Regions from separate parts of the Vibrio sp. VB16 genome, predicted to be linked through region 2. Evidence: predicted binding sites of a transcription regulator. Region 2 holds the regulator's gene; each other region holds the start of a gene.

Region 1 (4,714 bases), 1.4 Mb from region 2:
CGCTAAAATCCTCACCGCTAATGAGTAAAAAAGAAGACCTCATTTTTGACTATGAACTGGGTCTTAGTGCGGGTTACGAATTTATCAAGCAACACTCTTTAGCAAGAAAGAACGCTGCTAATATACCTGAATCCAGATGTAAGTATTAGGTAAGAATTTAGGGTCAGTTGATCTTTCGTGGTTAAATTTTGATCAACAGACCCTCGCACTGATAGGCGACTATTGTACGGTTATTATTCGCATACAGTTTGTTGAACCAATGATGTCCATTACGTCTCCTTGCGTAATAATGACAATATCCCCACTATGTACATAACCTTTATTTTTTAGAGTATTAATGGCCTCTTGAGCCGATGATATGCCCGCATCTGCATGGGAATCAAAGTACACAGGCGTAACGCCTCGATATAAAGATGATTTGTTTAAGGTAGACTCATTGCGAGAGAGTGCAAATATAGGGAGACCAGAGCTTAGACGAGACATCATAAGTGGTGTTTTACCCGATTCTGTTAGTGATATCATCGCTTTCACACCTTCTAAATGATTGGCAGAATACATCGTTGCCATCGCTATTGCTTCTTCGGTCGCTTGGAATGTCTTATCAATACGATAACTCGATGTACTCAAAGACGGCATTTTTTCTGCACCAACACAGACACTGGCCATTGATATTACGGTTTCAACGGGGTGTGCACCAACGGCAGTCTCGCCGGATAGCATAACCGCGTCTGTGCCATCTAATACGGCGTTAGCGACATCCATTACTTCAGCACGTGTTGGCATTGAGTTGACTATCATTGATTCCATCATTTGAGTCGCGGTGATCACGGTTCGGTTTAAACTGCGAGTACGTTTAATGAGTTGTTTTTGGACTCCGATCAATTCAGGGTCACCGATCTCTACACCTAGATCACCACGGGCGACCATGATGACATCTGAAGCGAGAATGATGTCATCTATGCTTTCTGCATTTGCAACCGTTTCGGCTCTTTCAACTTTAGCGACTAATTTCGCTTCCAATCCTGCATCACGGGCAAGCCTTCTCGCGTATCTCATATCTTCCCCATTACGCGGGAACGAGATAGCGAGATAATCGACTTTTATTTTTGCCGCGGTCAAAATATCTTGTTTGTCTTTTTCAGTAAGCGCTTCTGCAGATAGTCCTCCCCCTTTTTTATTGATCCCTTTGTTGTTTGAAAGCACGCCACCGATGACAACCTCAGTAAACACTTTGCTGCCTTTTACGGATATAACTTTGAGCTGAACTCGGCCATCGTCAAGCATTAAAAGGTCACCGTTAGAAACATCTTGCGGTAGGTTTTTATAGTCCAGACCAACGGCGTCTTGATCTCCCATCCCTGCTTCTAGTTCACTATCTAAGGTGAATTTTTCCCCAACAACGAGGTCGACTTTGTCATTTTTAAAAGTAGAGACTCGAATTTTAGGGCCTTGTAGGTCACCAAGAATAGCGATGTGTTGACCTAATTTCGCAGCAATTTCTTTGACCTTTTTTGCTCTTTTAATGTGGTCATTAGCACTGCCATGTGAAAAATTCATGCGAACAACGTTTGCACCAGCTTTGATGATGTCTTCGAGGACATTGTCTTTATCTGTGGCAGGACCAAGTGTGGTAACAATTTTTGTTCTTCTAAGCATTTCTACCATTTTTTATCTCCGTTACTGACTTTACTCTTTGAGTATATGATATGAATCTAAGGCGAGAAAAAAGAATTGTTCTATTGGGGTGTAGTTATCATTTAGGGTAAAGTGTTTCGACGGCGTGGTAATCCTGTCCTGGATCAATTATTTCGGTGTTTGAAATATAAATTTCTCTCTATTTATGAACTAAATACGATTTGTGCGTGATACTGGTCACGGCGATTTGCTAAGGCGCTTCACAATTACTTCGCAAAGTAAAAAAATCACCCTAACAGTGTTATTTGGAGTTTCAGATGTACATGGCTCAACCAGGCCATATTGATCATATCAAACAGTTCAATGCTGGTCGTGTATATAAATTAATTGATGAGCTCGGCCCAATCTCTCGTATCGATCTGTCGAAAACGAGTTCTTTGGCGCCAGCAAGTATCACAAAAATTACTCGTGAGCTTATCGATGCACATCTTATTCATGAAACTACGGTTCAGGAAGCGACGAGTCGTGGGCGGCCTGCTGTCGGTTTACAAACTAATAATGAGGGTTGGCAGTTTCTCTCTATGAGATTAGGTCGTGGATATTTAACTATCGCACTGCATGAGTTAGGTGGTTCGGTTTTAGTCGATACAAAAATAGATATTCATGAAGTGGAACAAGATGATCTACTCGCACGTCTTCTCCATGAAACGGAGGAATTTTTTCAAACCTATGCCGATCAGTTAAATAGAGTAACCAGTATTGCAGTAACGCTGCCGGGTTTGGTTAACTCTGAGCACGGTATTGTGATTCAAATGCCACACTACAATGTCGCAAATTTGCCGTTGGGCCCAGAAATGTACAAGGCGACAGGTTTGCCTGTATTTATTGCCAATGATACGCACGCATGGGCACTTGCTGAGAAACTTTTTGGGAACTCTCAGGTAAATGATAGTTCTGTGTTGATTTCGATTCATCACGGTGTTGGCGCGGGTATTGTGCTAGATGGTCGGGTACTTCAGGGTAAAAATGGTAATATTGGTGACCTTGGGCATATTCAGATAGATCCCGCGGGTAAGCGTTGTCATTGTGGTAACTACGGCTGCCTTGAAACGGTCGCGAGTTCTAAAGCAATTAGAGAAGAAGTCACAATGCGTCTGGAACAAGGAGAAGTCTCCTCTATTGATGCTGCCAACCCCACTATCGAAGCGATCTGTTCTGCAGCCGCGGCGGGCGATCCTCTCGCGGTGGAGGTAATTGAAAAGCTTGGTTATTATTTGGGATCAGCCATCGCTATCATGATCAATCTGTTTAATCCTGAAAAAGTACTCATTGGCGGTGTAATTAACCGCGCCAAATCCATTCTTTATCCGGCTATAGAGTCTTCGATTAAGAAGCAAAGCTTAGCCGTTTATCATCGAAACGTAGATATAGTCGAGAGTCGCTTTCTCAAGCAAGCCACTATGCCTGGTGCCGCGTTAATTAAACAAGCTATGTATGATGGAGAGCTATTAATGAAGGTAGTGGAGGGCTGATTTTTGGTACATGTTATGTACTGAAGATTGATATTAATCAGTTGTCTTATGTTTTCATGGTGTGTCTATGGATACTGGATAGGTTTATCCGATGTTGTATAGTATAAATAACGGTATCGTAATTTTTTGTTTCTAAGTGTGAATTAGAACTTAATTCCAATCTCTGTGAGAAAGTCGTATGTCTGGAGTATTAAGTAGCGTTGATCAAAGAACGAACTTGGTGGGTGAAAACCGACTTGAGTTGTTGTTGTTTAAACTGAGCAATCGCCAACTGTTTGCGATCAATGTGTTTAAGGTTAAAGAAATACTAAAAGTACCTGTTGTAACTAAATTGCCAGGCTCTCACCCGAATGTCATTGGTGTGGCTTCTTTACGTGGAGAGTCAGTCCCCATTATTGATCTTCGTGCTGCTATTGGGTACCGACCTATGCACCCAGATGAAGAGCAGAATTTAATTATTACGGAATACAACCGAAGTGTTCAGGGTTTTTTAGTCGGTCAGGTTCGGAATATTGTAAACACAACGTGGACTGATATTGCGCCGCCACCTAAAACAGCCGGTAAATCAAACTACTTAACGGCCATCACTAATATAGAAGATGAAGGCGTACAGAAGATTGTTGAGATCATCGACGTCGAGAAGGTATTGGCTCAGATTATTGATTACGATATTTCTATTTCTGAAGGCGTTCTTGATGAGCGGCTTGCGACTCAAATGGTGGGTAGAAGTGTCCTAGTCGTTGATGATTCATCGACTGCTAGAGGTCAAATCAAAGGTACACTTGAACAATTAGGCTTGAATATTATTGAGTGCGGTGATGGTTTAGAGGCCTTGAATTTACTACGCAAGTGGAGTGATGAAGGGACAGACATTACTGAAAAACTGATGATGATGATTACCGACGCTGAAATGCCAGAAATGGATGGGTATAGATTAACTCACGAAGTACGGAATGACCCACGAATGAAAAATCTATTTATTACTTTAAATACCTCTTTGAGTGGTAGTTTTAATGATGCAATGGTAGAAAAAGTCGGTTGTGATCGCTTTATCTCTAAATTCCAACCCGATCTTTTAGTGGGTGTGGCCCAAGAGAGAATGAAGCAGATTTTGGATTAGTGTTCTCCGGCATTTTTATGCCGGAAATAAATTTAATGGAAGTCCCGAGATTGGGTACTAAGCTGTGCGATAGAGTCGGTTAAATCAATCAGCTTACCTGCAATAACATGGGTTACTTGACCATCATGTTCTAGTATCCCTTTTACTTTTAGTATTTTAGCGGTTAGATACGCTTCCTGTTGAGCCCTTGCGGTGTTAGACCACACCACCACATTGACATTACCAGTATCATCTTCCAAAGTGAAAAATGTCACACCTGCCGCGGTCCCAGGAGACTGTCGGCCCGTAACAATACCTGCTACCGTCACCAGTGATTTGTGTGGCTGATTTAACAATTCTACCTGCCGCGTAAATTTACCTAATATCCCTTTTTCTTCCAACAAGGTTATAGGGTGTTTTGCGAGCGATACGCCTGTTGCAGCATAGT
Region 2 (4,714 bases):
GTCAAGCGCTTCAAGATGAGCTAGATGTTGTAGAAGGCATGCAATTTGATCGCGGTTATCTATCGCCATATTTCATCACAAACCAAGAAGCGGGTTCGGTTGAACTAGAAAACCCATTCATTCTTCTTATCGACAAGAAAGTGTCTAATATTCGTGAACTACTTACAATATTAGAAGCCGTTGCAAAAGCATCTCGTCCACTGCTTATCATTGCAGAAGATGTAGAGGGTGAAGCATTAGCAACACTCGTTGTAAACAACATGCGTGGTATCGTGAAAGCAGCGGCCGTTAAAGCACCTGGTTTTGGTGATCGCCGTAAATCAATGCTTCAAGATATCGCAGTACTTACTTCTGGTACGGTTATCTCTGAAGAAATTGGTTTAGAACTTGAGAAAGCAACGCTAGAAGACCTTGGTCAAGCTAAGCGCGTTATTATCACTAAAGAGAACACAACGATCATTGACGGCCTTGGTCAAGAAGCAATGATTCAAGGGCGTGTATCTCAAATTCGTCAACAAATCGAAGAAGCAACGTCAGACTACGACAAAGAGAAGCTACAAGAACGTGTCGCGAAACTCGCGGGCGGTGTTGCAGTAATCAAAGTCGGTGCAGCAACTGAAGTTGAAATGAAAGAGAAAAAAGATCGCGTAGAAGATGCACTTCACGCTACTCGCGCAGCCGTTGAAGAAGGCGTTGTTGCTGGTGGTGGTGTTGCACTTATTCGTGCAGCATCGAAAGTCGTTGGCCTTGAAGGTGCTAACGAAGAGCAAAACGTAGGTATTCGCGTTGCACTTCGTGCTATGGAAGCGCCGTTGCGTCAAATCGTTGAAAATGCGGGCGACGAAGATTCTGTTGTTGCTAACAACGTTAAAGCTGGTGAAGGTAGCTACGGCTACAACGCGGCGACAGGCGAATACGGTGATATGATTGCAATGGGTATCCTAGACCCAACTAAAGTAACTCGTAGCGCGCTACAGTTTGCCGCATCGGTTGCTGGTCTTATGATCACAACAGAAGCGATGATTACCGATATGCCAGCTAAAGATTCAGGTGGAATGCCTGATATGGGCGGCATGGGTGGTATGGGTGGCATGCCAGGCATGATGTAAGAAGGATTTGGCTTCTCGTCACTGAATGTCTTGCTCTCAAGTCACACAGTTTAGAGAACCCTAAACCTTGTTATAGTAAAAACCGAAGTTTTATCGCTTCGGTTTTTTTGTGCGTGTAGAAAATGGTTTAATTACTGGTTAGGCTTAATATTAATTATAAATTAGAAGAGAAGTGACGAAGTGCAAAGTATTATCCGAATACGACCATATACCCCAGAGGACGCCTGTACGTTGAGAACGTTGTTTTTTGATACTGTGCGTAGTGTAAATAGAAAGGACTACTCTGAAAGGCAAATAGAAGCTTGGGCATCAGATGAAATTACGCTTGATAGTTGGCAGGCACTTCTGGATAAACTTGTGCCTTTTGTCGCCGAAATTGATAACAGGATAGTGGGTTATGCCGATCTCCAATCTGATGGATTGATTGGCCATTTTTATGTCGATCACAATCATCAAAGTATGGGGATTGCGGGTGCTTTAATGCAACAAATTTTCCAGCAAGGTAATAAAAGCAAAATTCGTCGACTTTATTCGCATGTCAGTATTACTGCGAAACCTTTTTTTGAACACTATGGTTTTAAGGTAGCAGAAGAGCGACAAGTGGATCTCAGAGGGCAAACACTCATTAATTATAGAATGGAACTGCAACTATAAACCAATGCGTATCTTTTCTTATGGCATAAAAAAAGCAGCGTAAACGCTGCTTTTTAATCAATGCTGTTTGTGACGGTATTAACGTGTACCGTAAACGACGATAGTTTTACCGTGAGCAGAAATTAAATTCTGTTCTTCAAGCATCTTAAGAATACGACCAACAGTTTCACGTGAACAACCTACAATCTGACCAATCTCTTGACGAGTGATCTTAATTTGCATGCCGTCTGGATGAGTCATCGCATCTGGTTGTTTTGCTAAGTTCAGAAGTGTTTGAGCAATACGTCCCGTCACATCTAAGAATGCTAAGTCACCAACTTTTTGACTAGTCGTTTGTAGACGGCTTGCCATTTGAGCTGAAAGACGCATTAAAATGTCAGGATTAACTTGAATAAGCTGGCGGAATTTCTTAAACGAAATTTCAGCTACTTCACATGGTGATTTAGCACGAACCCATGCAGTACGCTCTTGATCTTCTTCGAATAGACCTAGCTCACCGATGAAGTCTCCTTGGTTAAGGTAAGAAAGAATCATCTCTTTACCTTCTTCATCCTTGATAAGCACAGCTACAGAGCCTTTCACAATGTAATACAGAGTTTCCGCTTTTTCTCCAGCGTGGATAAGCGTACTTTTGGAAGGATATTTATGAATATGACAATGCGAAAGAAACCACTCTAACGTTGGATCGGTTTGAGGTTTACCAAGAACCATAATTATCTCACTATTATCTGTAGGGCCTGTGCCAGCAGCTTTCCTTTGCTGTGTCCCCGTATTATTGGTGACGTTAGCATAAGATTTTAAATTCATAGCTGCAAGCTACACATGTATATAGGTTAAGAATAGTATCCTTTTTTGCAGTCAATTTCTTGATTTTGATCGCCCTGATTTCCCGTTTCTCTAAGCAAAACTGTGCACATCATCACGGTATCAGAACTAAACTGCATTCAGGCTTAATTTTTAGCCGATTTTCCCAGTTTCTATTAATTGTTGTAGAACCGGTCTGATTATTAATTCCATAGCAAAACTCATTTTTCCTCCTGGAACCACCAGAGTGTTATGGCGAGAAACAAAAGAGCCATCAATCATGGCTAAAAGATAAGGAAAGTCTACATTCTTCATTCCACGTAATCGAATCACGACGAAGCTCTCGTCCAAACTGGGTATCGCTTTCGCATTCAGTGGGTTTGAAGTATCAACAGTCGGAACCCGTTGGAAGTTTATGTGCGTTCGAGAAAACTGAGGGGTAATGTAGTTAAGATAATCATCCATAGAACGAACGATGGAGTCGGTCACGGCTTCTCGTGAATGGCCTCTATCTCGCGTATCTCGTACAAATTTTTGGATCCACTCAAGGTTCACAATGGGGACCATGCCGATTAGCAAGTCAACATGTTGTGAAACATTTATATCACCATCGACAACAGCACCATGCAAGCCTTCATAAAAAAGAACATCGCTATCTTCTGCTAGGTCTTGCCAGGGAGTGAATGTGCCGGGCATCTGATTATAAGGCACGGCCTCATCAAAGGAATGTAAGTATCGTCTTACCTGACCTTGACCTTCATCGCCATACTTTCTAAAAAACTGTTCAAGGGCAGGGAAGTTATTGGCCTCTGCACCAAAGTAACTAATGTGTTTGCCTTGTTCTTTTGCTTTTCGAATTTCAATGTCCATTTCCGGGCGAGTAAATCGGTGAAAACTGTCACCTTCCACCCACGCGGCTTTCACGTCCATCATACTAAACATTTTTCTGAATGCTTCAGATGTCGTCGTTGTTCCTGCGCCAGATGAACCTGTAACTGCGATAATCGGATGTTTTGCTGACATGAGATTCCTTGTCGCTACATTGATGATAATGATGATAATGAAGATATGAAATTAGTGTATGAGATTCTATAAAAAGAATAAACGCTTTACTTTTTGTTATCAGAACTCGCGCTTGAGTTTTATATCGACGGTTTCGTGAAGCTCAGAAAAAACAATCACCGCTTCTCCTGTCTTAAGCTGGGTTCGTACCTGACTGACTTTATCGTCTAAGGTCGTTTCGCTTTGGCCGTAATCTGTCCCTTCTCTTAATACAAACTCTTTGATTAGATTTTCAAGCGTCTCGCTATCTATTTCTTGCCATGGAATGATCATAAAGCCTACTTTTATTCATGATGCGATGTGTTGGTAATATTTGGGTATTGCTTGTTCCAACCAAAAAACGGGTTTAGTCAAGGTTCCGGATAAAAAGCCCACATGACCACCTTGTTTAAAAAGGCGATAGTGTATATTTTTGTTTAATGGAAAGTTTGGTATTACCGCTTGAGTCATAAATGGGTCGTCTTCGGCATGAATGACCTGCAAAGGGATGTTGACCTTATTAATAACATGGATGCCAGAACATTGTTGATAATAATCGTTAGCATTTTTAAACCCATGTAACGGTGCCGTGATCATATCATCGAAGCCATAAAGCGTTTTTAAGGCCTTTAGATCCTGCGTTGAAACGCCAAGTTCCGACACTAGTTGATTCTGTTTCTGTAGCGCATTTTTCTTTAGAGAGGTTAAAAGATAGTTCCGATAAATCTTGGAAAACCCTTGTTCAATTCTTGATGAACATGCTGCTAAGTCAAGAGGTGCAGAGACGACGGTGGCCGCTTCTACTATAGGATCGTCATTGTATTTAGCCAAATAATTAACCAGCATGTTTCCGCCAAGCGATATACCAATGGCGACCTTCGGCTGATCTGGAAACCTGTTTTGTATATGCTCTAAAAAGAAACGAGGGTCCTCGATTTCACCTGAGTGATAGGCTCTCGCTAGCCGATTGGGTCTGCCGCTACAGCCTCGAAAATGCATCATGACAGATAGCCAACCCTGCTGAGAAAAAGCATGCATCAAGCCATTGGCGTATGGACTCTCGAAGCTGCCTTCTAAGCCATGGAAAAGGACAAAAATAGGCTTCT
Region 3 (4,714 bases), 1.5 Mb from region 2:
AATCAGCCAATCAGATCATTGAAAGCTGCATGGGTGATATGGAGAACTCCGTTGCTCAGGCGTCAAATGCAAACAGCTCTATGGAAGAAATTCAGGCGTTAATACTCGAAATTAGTCAAATGAGTACACATATATCTGAAGCGGCTGCGGAACAAAGCACAACCACTGGCGACATAGCGCAAAGTTTAGAAGGCATTAATCAGATTGCCGATGAAAGTTATCACGCGATGTCAGAAATTGCCTCTGTAAGCGAGAACTTAAGCACTATCGCGCAGGAGCAAGAGAGCTTGGTGAGCCGATTTAAGCTCTAAATTCAAACTCTAGGTCATGTTAAGGTCAATTTTTACTTTAACAAGGGTGAATTGTTATCAATTCACCCTTGTTTTTTATATAGTTACTACAATATAAAATGTAAGGCCAGCGAACCCTTCCCACAAAATTTTAATGCCGGCCAATACTTATAATTAGTAAGGACGTTAAATGGCCATTCACGTTGGTATTATTGATCGAGATCCCATCCGCTTAATCACGCCGCTTTTTGATAATAGAGCAATCTGCGAGCACATCATCTTTATTGGGGACAAAAACCAAAAGACAATGTTTCAGAGGCTCAAATACGTTTTAGACAAACGAAATATTGAAACCGAATTTTTTGAAATAACATCAATCGCTGACACACCTTTGATTAGACAAGCGATACATCAACTAGAAACAAATCTTCGTCAACGTGGCAAAGAGCTAAAGCTCAACGCCAGTTGTGGTTTGCGTCATCGCCTATTGCCTGTTTATGAGATGTTTCGACGCAATGCTTGGGAGATCTTCGTTGTTGAACCAAACAGCGATAAGATTTGCTGGATTTATCCGGAAGAAAACAAAGATGCTCAACTAGAAGACCATATCACGATTGCTGACTATCTAACTATTTTTGGTGCGCGGGCTGAATTTAACGAACATGACTTGCCGGATCAACTCGATCAACAACTCTATGAACTCGGACAAAGGTGGGCAGGCAATGCCCTCGAACTTGGCCCTGGACTCGCGACACTCAACTACTTGGCAACAACGTGTCGTAAAGAGCAAAAATTAGAGGTGAGTTTAACCGAAAAACAGCAAAGCTATCGCGAAGTGAATATGCTTCTCTCCGACCTTGTGGACACACAGCTTGCAACCTATCAAAATGGAATTCTCAAATTTGCGAGCGAAGACGCAAGGCGATTTTCTAATGGAGAGTGGCTTGAAACACTGGTCCATAGCACCGTTAAGCAAATTCAAGATGAACTACCAACCATTCAAGACCATTCTCTCAATGTTCAGGTGTATCGCCAGTTAGGTGAACGTGAAGTCCGAAATGAGCTCGATGTAGCTACTGTTGTGAACAACAAACTGCATATAATAGAGTGCAAAACAAAGGGCATGCGCGACGACGGTGACGATACTCTTTACAAACTCGAGTCCTTGAGAGATTTATTGGGTGGCTTACAAGCTCGAGCGATGTTAGTTAGCTTCCGTCCACTAAGACACAACGATATCACTCGTGCGGAAGACTTAGGGTTAGCACTTATCGGTCCTGATGAACTGAAGGACCTGAAAAAACACCTAACTCTCTGGTTCGCTGATGCAGGTGGTCACGATGAATTGTGATGTTGGGCTGCAATTTTAGATAAGACTGACAACAAAAAATCCCGAATACTGAATGTATTCGGGATTTTTATTATTAAGCAACGTTGCTCCTAAAATGACAAGAGCAACCGATCAATAATTAAAGCATTTTACGCGCAGCAGCAATAACGACCTGAATAGAACGAGTCTCAGTTTCTTTAAGCGTTGCATGATCAGGAATCTCTTTCTGAGTACGGTTGATTATAACACCCGCAACACAGCCAGCTTTAAGACCAGAGCTCGCACACATTGTAAATAGTGTTGCAGATTCCATTTCGAAATTTAGAACCCCCATGTCTTGCCACTCTTGCATTGAACCTTGGAAACGCTTAACAACACGACCAGAGAACGTATCGTAACGCTCTTGTCCTGGATAGAAAGTATCACTCGACGCCGTTACGCCCATGTGCACTTTCGCGCCCGACTCTTCTACCGCTTCTTTCATTGCAGTTGCAACTTCAAAGTTTGCAACGGCTGGAAACTCTAGCGGAGCAAAATGCAAACTAGCGCCATCTAAACGAACGGAACCAGTAGAAACAATCATATCTCCGACGTTTACATCTGATTGAATAGCACCAGTCGTACCCACGCGTAAGAATGTACGTACACCACATTGCGCAAGTTCTTCAACTGCAATAGAAGTAGAAGGACCGCCAATACCCGTAGAACAAACTACAACAGGTGTGCCATCTAATTCTGCCAAGTAAACATTGTATTCACGGTGGCTTGAAAGTTGTACTGCATTATCCATTTCAGCGGCAATTTTTGGCACGCGATCTGGATCACCAGGAATAATAGCGACAGTTGCGCCTTTAAGATCGGCCGCAGTAATACCAAGGTGAAAAACAGGTTGAGACATAGATGGCTCCTTAATGTGGACTCAGCATTTTGCTAATCCAGAATATGGGTGAAGTTGACAGACAAACTGTAGCGAACAAATGCCACCCATAGAGTGATCGCAATCACAATATAAACTTACATTACACTATCCATTACATAGAAAACCGATTGGCATCACGTTTTTCTACGCTTTTGAATGGAATTCGTTCAATTAAAAGAATAGCAAGCATCTGAAATTTATCCTGTCCAAATGCCACTATTTCAACCTCAACAATCTTAAAGCATTTGCTGTTACTAATAATGTCGCACCACTGTCTGCCAATACCGCCAACCATAATCCAGTAATACCCAGAAGGCTCGTCACCAAAAACACAGCTTTTAACCCTAATGCCAAAGCGATATTTTGACGAATATTTGCCAATGTTGCTTTCGAAAGAATAATGATTTCTGCTACATCCGTCAGACGGTTATGGGTCAAGGCCGAATCTGCCGCTTCCAGAGCAACATCGGTGCCGCTGCCCATCGCAATACCGATTGACGCCGCTTTCATGGCTGGCGCGTCATTGATACCATCGCCAACCATCGCAACATGCTTCGTTTTCGCAAGCTGCTGAACAAAATCCACTTTATCTTCAGGAAGCAGACCCGCCTCGTATACAACACCAATCTTGTCAGCAATACCTTTTGCACTTCGCGCATTGTCGCCTGTAAGCATTAACGTACTGATACCTAGTTTGTGTAGCTTATCTATCGCGTCTTTCGCATCCTCACGCAGGGTATCTTGCCATGCAAGAATGCCAATCACCTTCGACGCCTCCAAGACTAGAACCGTTGTTTTACCTACACTCTCTAGACGAGCAACGTGTTGCTCTATCTCCGTCGATATCGGCACGTTAACTTTGCTTGGCGCGCTTATACTATAGTTAACGCCCGCAATGATTCCAGAAACACCAATACCCGCAATAGCCGTTTTCTCGGTCGCTTCCGATATGGTGATATGTTGACTCTTAACGTAAGCCACTAACGACTTCGCTAATGGGTGGCTTGAACCTAATTCGATGGATGCGGTTAGCGCGAGCAAGCGTTCTTTCGTTATATTCCCTAACGGCAAAACGTCCGTCACTTTCGGTTTACCTTTGGTCAGTGTACCCGTTTTGTCAAAAGCGACTGTTTCTATGCGTCCTAGTTGCTCGAGTGCTGCTCCACCTTTTATTAACGCCCCACGTTTAGCGGCAACCGCTAACCCAGAAGTTATGGCAGCAGGCGTAGAGATAACCAACGCACAAGGACAAGCTATAAGCAGTAAAGCAAGGCCTCGGTATACCCATGTCTCCCAAGGCTGCTCAAGCAGAAGCGGAGGAGTAATAATGACCAATAATGCTAAAGCCATCATGGCAGGGGTATACCAACGACTGAATCTATCGAGAAAACGTTCAAGTGGCGCTTTGTGCGACTCTGCTTGTTCGATTAGGTGCAGTATGCGATCAATGGCGTTTTCACCTTGCTTAGAGGTAACCCGCAAGCGAACCACTTTATCGACGACGACAGAGCCAGCAAGAACCTGGTCGTCTACTAGATGTTCTACCGGAAGTGACTCCCCCGTTAACGCACTTTCATCGAAACTGGCCGAGGTTAGGATCACCCCATCAGCAGGAAGCCGAGAGCCAGGAGAGACCTCAATAATGTCTTCGGGATTTAATTCACTAACTGAGACGTGAACCCGTTCTCCTTCCACAATCTTTACCGCGTCTTCAGGAACCAAAGCCATTAAAGACTTTACCCCACTTCTTGCCCTTGAAGAGGCGTAGGCTTCGAGTTTTTCTCCAAGTAAAAACAACAGTAAAACCATTGCCGCTTCAATCGTTTCACCTAGATACAGAGCCCCAATTGCAGCGACACTCATCAGCGTTTCAATTGAAAACGGAGTACCAGATCTCGCTAGTATCATCGCTTTTTTACCGATAGGTACCAACCCTAACAAACAAATTGCAACAAAAGACCACTCACTGAATTGAGGTAGAAGTGGTTGTAATGCAAAAGAGATAAGCATCGCGATCGCAAGAGAGATAACTTTGATATTTTGTTTGAATAGGCCGCGCAGACTGAAATCATCGTCTGTAGTAGGTTGAGAGGTATATAGATTTAACGGGAAACCGGTCTTTAGCGCGACAGATTCGATGGTTTGAGCCAGCGCCGCATTATCGTATTTAACGAC

Evidence for each region. Region 2 encodes CRP, which controls carbon source genes, mostly activating them, when cyclic AMP is high. Its sites were predicted from a motif close to TGTGANNNNNNTCACA; they were not measured.
Region 1: mlc (sugar metabolism global transcriptional regulator Mlc) is a predicted target of CRP. The motif match lies at 1,862-1,877, and genes of this name have one in related genera.
Region 3: udp (uridine phosphorylase) is a predicted target of CRP. The motif match lies at 2,611-2,626, and genes of this name have one in related genera.

Annotation. Positions count from the first base shown of each region.
Region 1 covers NZ_CP087590.1:1,118,657-1,123,370, forward strand. Annotated here, with positions in the region: gene IUZ65_RS05400 (patatin-like phospholipase family protein) at 1-149, shown strand, start outside; gene pyk (pyruvate kinase) at 220-1,665, opposite strand; gene mlc (sugar metabolism global transcriptional regulator Mlc) at 1,953-3,167, shown strand; gene IUZ65_RS05415 (chemotaxis protein CheV) at 3,346-4,287, shown strand; gene IUZ65_RS05420 (error-prone DNA polymerase) at 4,320-4,714, opposite strand, start outside.
Region 2 covers NZ_CP087590.1:3,364,324-3,369,037, reverse strand. Annotated here, with positions in the region: gene groL (chaperonin GroEL) at 1-1,109, shown strand, start outside; gene IUZ65_RS15345 (GNAT family N-acetyltransferase) at 1,299-1,763, shown strand; gene crp (cAMP-activated global transcriptional regulator CRP) at 1,842-2,474, opposite strand; gene IUZ65_RS15335 (phosphoribulokinase) at 2,721-3,590, opposite strand; gene IUZ65_RS15330 (YheU family protein) at 3,690-3,902, opposite strand; gene IUZ65_RS15325 (hydrolase) at 3,918-4,714, opposite strand, start outside.
Region 3 covers NZ_CP087590.1:1,259,294-1,264,007, reverse strand. Annotated here, with positions in the region: gene IUZ65_RS06000 (methyl-accepting chemotaxis protein) at 1-311, shown strand, start outside; gene IUZ65_RS05995 (DUF1887 family protein) at 481-1,641, shown strand; gene udp (uridine phosphorylase) at 1,760-2,518, opposite strand; gene IUZ65_RS05985 (zinc/cadmium/mercury/lead-transporting ATPase) at 2,756-4,714, opposite strand, start outside.